2 regions of the Halobacillus sp. BAB-2008 genome follow, and region 1 is predicted to be linked to the other one. Evidence: riboswitches for the same ligand, from Rfam matches in the RefSeq annotation. Region 1 holds a riboswitch; the other holds the start of a gene.

Region 1 (2,204 bases):
CACGGGATTTTTTCCGGTACAGGAAAGACCGGATGCTTCATGAACTGTTCCCAGCGCTCAGAAAATCCGTCCCTTGAGTTCAAGCCACGGAAGACTCCGAATGGTTGATCTTCTTTCATGGTTAACCCCTTTTGCTTCATCCACGACCTTACTCTCTGATCCCTTGAAAACGTGACCGGTGTTCCATTTTCTTCATGCGCATGAAGAGAAAACGGGCCATATGTCTCGTATATCTCTTCCAGCACTGTTTCCATCTCCCCGACAGCGACGAATAACCGACCGCCTCTCTGCTTTAACTCCTTCTGCAGATCATGGAGGCTCTCTTTCACAAACTGATAATGGCGGGCAGACAGCTCCTGCCCCTGCCAGATGGAAGGTTCTGCAACGTAAAGCGGAAGCACCATGTCTCCCGACTGTACCGCATTATATAATGGTGCATGATCATGGAGACGAAGGTCCCGCTTGAACCAGACGACACGCAACAAAATAACCAGCTCCCGAGTAGTAATACCCTACATTCTACCTTTTTGATAGATTTTTTTCACCCGTTGATACTCGCCCCTCTCTATCCTTTTTCTAGAAAAAATTGTAGAAGAGCGGATTGACACCCTATTTTTCTCATGCTAGTATGCTTGTAATCAATCCAATAGCAATCTCTTATTCAGAGTGGTGGAGGGACTGGCCCTACGAAACCCGGCAACCGATCGATATGATTGTGGTGCTAATTCCAGCAGAGCAGATGCTCTGAAAGATAAGAGAGGTCCGTACAATCAGAACCTCTCATACAAGAGGTTCTTTTTTATTATTCAACTGAATAATCTGTTCCACAGGTGCCGGGGTGTCCCCCGGCTTAAAAGGGAAGACCGGTGAAAATCCGGCACGGTCCCGCCACTGTAATTGGGAGCGGAGCTGCAGCAGCCACTATCATAGTCGATGGGAAGGCGCAGCCCGCCGTGATCATAAGTCAGGAGACCTGCCTCTGGAACCCGCACTAGGTCCTACGAGGAATAGGCAGGTGTTGACAACGGGATTCGTCTACCCTTTTTCGACGTATCCTTCCCATGTCACTCCGTCGTCTCTCTTTGTAGGTAAGAGAGATTTTTTTATTGGATTGAAAAACAACTGCAGGAGGAATGGGAAATGAAACAAGCACGAAGTTCAGCAATTGGGTACCCGCGTATCGGGGAGAAACGGGAATGGAAGAAAGCTCTGGAGCGCTATTGGAAGAAAGATACGACAGAGCAGGAGCTTGTGGAAGAACTGACTGCCCTCCGACACAAGGATTGGAAGAAACAAAAAGAAGCAGGGCTCGATTTGATTCCGGTCGGTGACTTCAGCTATTACGACCACGTTCTGGATACATCCATCATGTTCGGGATCATTCCCGAGCGTTTTCAGGATACGGAACCCACTTCACTGGAAACGTATTTCAACATCGCCCGTGGCACAGAATCAGCGGTAGCCTCCTCCATGACAAAATGGTTTAATACCAACTATCACTATATCGTCCCGGAAATTGAAAAGGATACAAAACCGGTGCTTCTGGAGAACAGGCCGCTCCGCTATTATAAAGAGGCGAAGGAGCAGCTCGGCATTGATGGAAAACCGGTGCTGCTAGGGCCTGTGACCTACTTGAAGCTTGCCAAGGGTTTTGATAAGCAGCCGTTCGAACAAGTGCTGCAGGCACTGGTACCGCTCTACATACAAGTGCTTCAAGAATTGGCCGCAGAAGGAGCAGCTTGGGTTCAAATCGATGAGCCGATTCTTGTTACTGACTTATCGGAAGAAGACCTCCGCTTCGTTCAATCGGTTTATGACACCATTTCTAAAGAAGTGAGCGGCATCAAGCTTTTGCTTCAAACATACTTTGAAGCAGTGGAAGCTTATGATTCCGTCATTCAACTTCCTGTAGATGGCATCGGCCTTGATTTCGTGGATGATAACGGCCAAACCCTGTCCCAGCTCGCTGAACACGGCTTTCCGAACGATAAAGTATTGGCGGCGGGAGTGATTAACGGCCGAAACATCTGGCGAAACGATTGGAAACACACATGGCAGATCACGGATGCTGTCAGAAAGATCGTGCCGGAAGACCGCTTGATTCTCCAGCCTTCCACCAGCCTGCTTCACGTGCCGGTGACGACCGAATCGGAAACGAAGCTGGCATCTGACCTGAAACAGGTCCTTGCCTTCACTGATCAGAA
Region 2 (2,204 bases), on a different contig from region 1:
GCTGTATTGTTTAACTGCTTCATCCAAGGAAGGACGCCGGAGGAAACCCCTTTAAATCCACGGATATCACTGCCGCGGCTGCGGATTTTGCCGAGATAGACTCCGATTCCTCCTCCGTGCTTACTGAGATTGGCGATGTCTGTGTTGCTGTCGTAGATGCCCTGAAGGCTGTCATCTACCGTATCGATGAAGCAGGAGCTCAGCTGACCATAACGTTTCCCCGCATTTGCTAAAGTCGGGGTGGCTACAGTCATGTATAAATGACTCAAAGCCCAGTAGGCTTCTTTTACGAGTGCCAACCGTTTTGGTGCTTCTTCTTGTGACATTAAGACCATTGCAATGATCATAAAGCGCTCTTGAGGAAGTTCATAAACTTCTTTCTCTTTACTTCTTGCAATATATCTGTCACTCAATGTCTTCAAACCAATGTAGGTGAATTGATGGTCACGTTCAGGGGCGAGTGCTTCTTCTAATTGGTATATATCTTCCTCTGAGTAATATGTAAGCAGCTTCTCGGAATAGATGCCTTTCTTAATCAACGTGCAGATTAGACCATGAAAATCTTCATATTCCTTGTTTGTTCCGCGGTTACTGGAAGCTTCCTCATACATCTGCTCAAGCAGCATTCTGCTGGCTGCAAATGTCCAATCCGGTTCCATTTCATCGACCTCAGCCAGACACTCGAGAATAAGAGCGTGGCGCTGGTCCTGTTCCGTCATATGTTCAAAACCTAAGTTAGGAATTTTATGGATGATGCGATCCAGATCAAGCATAGGGAACTCGGTTTTCCAAGCTTCTAATCTTTCTTTCCATTGGTCTTTAATTGCTGATACGCTCATGGTTTCACTCCTTGATCTGATATCTACATATAAAATAAAAAATCCACTCCGGGAAAGGGAGTGGATGAAACCATGAAACGATGCGAGACACAAAAAAGTCCTCGTTCCATCGCTTCATCTTCTCAATCCCCGAAGAAGTTGAAACTCTGCCGAACGAAGATAGGTCTCCTGGCTGGCATCCGATCTTACTCTGGTCCTTCCCGTGCGCGGCACAGTGGAATCTTCCATTTCGCGGATGCGTACAGTTGCGGGGGCAGCTCCGGATTGGTTACCGGATTCCCTATTAAGCCTTGTGGCATCTTCTGTTCGCAAATACTATATGTAGTTGTTCAGATTAATTTTATTAGCTTATCTTGTGTTTCTATCATAACGGACAACGAAATAACATTCAAGCCTTTTCCATTCTACAACAAATACCTCCAAGCATCAAAACCCAGACACAGCGCATTGGTGTAAGGTATAATTTTATAAGAAGCATATATAAAAGAAGCGGAAAGGCGAGTGAGGAAATGGTCAAGTTCAATTGGCATAAAGAAGCAGAAAGGCAGTGGGACGACCGTGCCGGGATGTGGAGTTCAAAAAGCAAGGAAATGTGGGACGAAGGAAGTCGAAGTACGATCCTTCCCTTTCTTGAGAATCATATCCCGAAAGGAAAAGTAGCCGACCTCGGCTGTGGAGACGGCTATGGATCTTTCCGGCTTTGGCAGGAAGGATATGAGGTCACAGGGGTTGATTTGTCGAAAGACATGATTGATAAGGCGAATGCCAGAGTCAGGGAACAAGGACTTACCTTCGTCCAAGGGGATCTAACTGCTCTACCTTTCGAAGATGATTCGTTTGATAGTGCCATGGCGGTCAATTCATTGGAATGGACGGAGATTCCTTCACAGGGGCTTAATGAGATGAAGCGGATACTGAAGCTTGGGGGAAGACTTTGTATCGCACTGCTTGGTCCGACGGCAATGCCGAGGACCAACAGCTATCGCCGCTTGTTCGGGGAACAAGTCATATGCAATACGATGATGCCGTGGGAATTGAAGAAGATGGCAGAAGAGACAGGTTGGAGATCAATAGCTGGACAAGGGGTTTACAAGCGTGGTGTCGAGGACAGTCTCTTGGCTGGGCTTGAAGAAGAATTAAAGCAGGCACTTACATTCATGTGGGTATTTATTTTCGAAAAAGAATAAAACAATCCGGAGTTGCTTACCAATGCATCAAGGCGCATTGGAGCAAACTCCGGACTTTTTTTGTTGGATTAAGGATGCTCACCGCTTGTCGAACGCATGGGTGCTGTTTCCCACAAGAATTCAGCCACTATTCTGTCGACTTCCGCAAGCTCATGGAGGCCGGAGTGGGTTGCCTGAG

Evidence for each region. A riboswitch is a leader RNA that binds a small molecule or an ion and turns the genes downstream of it on or off. The one in region 1 is predicted to bind cobalamin.
Region 2: it holds a riboswitch for cobalamin, as region 1 does, so the genes downstream of both, D479_RS09520 (ribonucleoside-diphosphate reductase subunit alpha) here and metE (5-methyltetrahydropteroyltriglutamate--homocysteine S-methyltransferase) in region 1, are expected to answer to the same signal.

Annotation. Positions count from the first base shown of each region.
Region 1 is NZ_ANPF01000013.1:86,639-88,842, forward strand. Features, by position in the region: gene D479_RS04120 (deoxyribodipyrimidine photo-lyase) at 1-485, opposite strand, end outside; SAM riboswitch class I at 655-758, shown strand; cobalamin riboswitch at 812-996, shown strand; gene metE (5-methyltetrahydropteroyltriglutamate--homocysteine S-methyltransferase) at 1,141-2,204, shown strand, end outside.
Region 2 is NZ_ANPF01000038.1:13,326-15,529, reverse strand. Features, by position in the region: gene D479_RS09520 (ribonucleoside-diphosphate reductase subunit alpha) at 1-839, opposite strand, end outside; cobalamin riboswitch at 980-1,157, opposite strand; gene D479_RS09515 (class I SAM-dependent methyltransferase) at 1,349-2,026, shown strand; gene D479_RS09510 (alpha/beta fold hydrolase) at 2,095-2,204, opposite strand, start outside.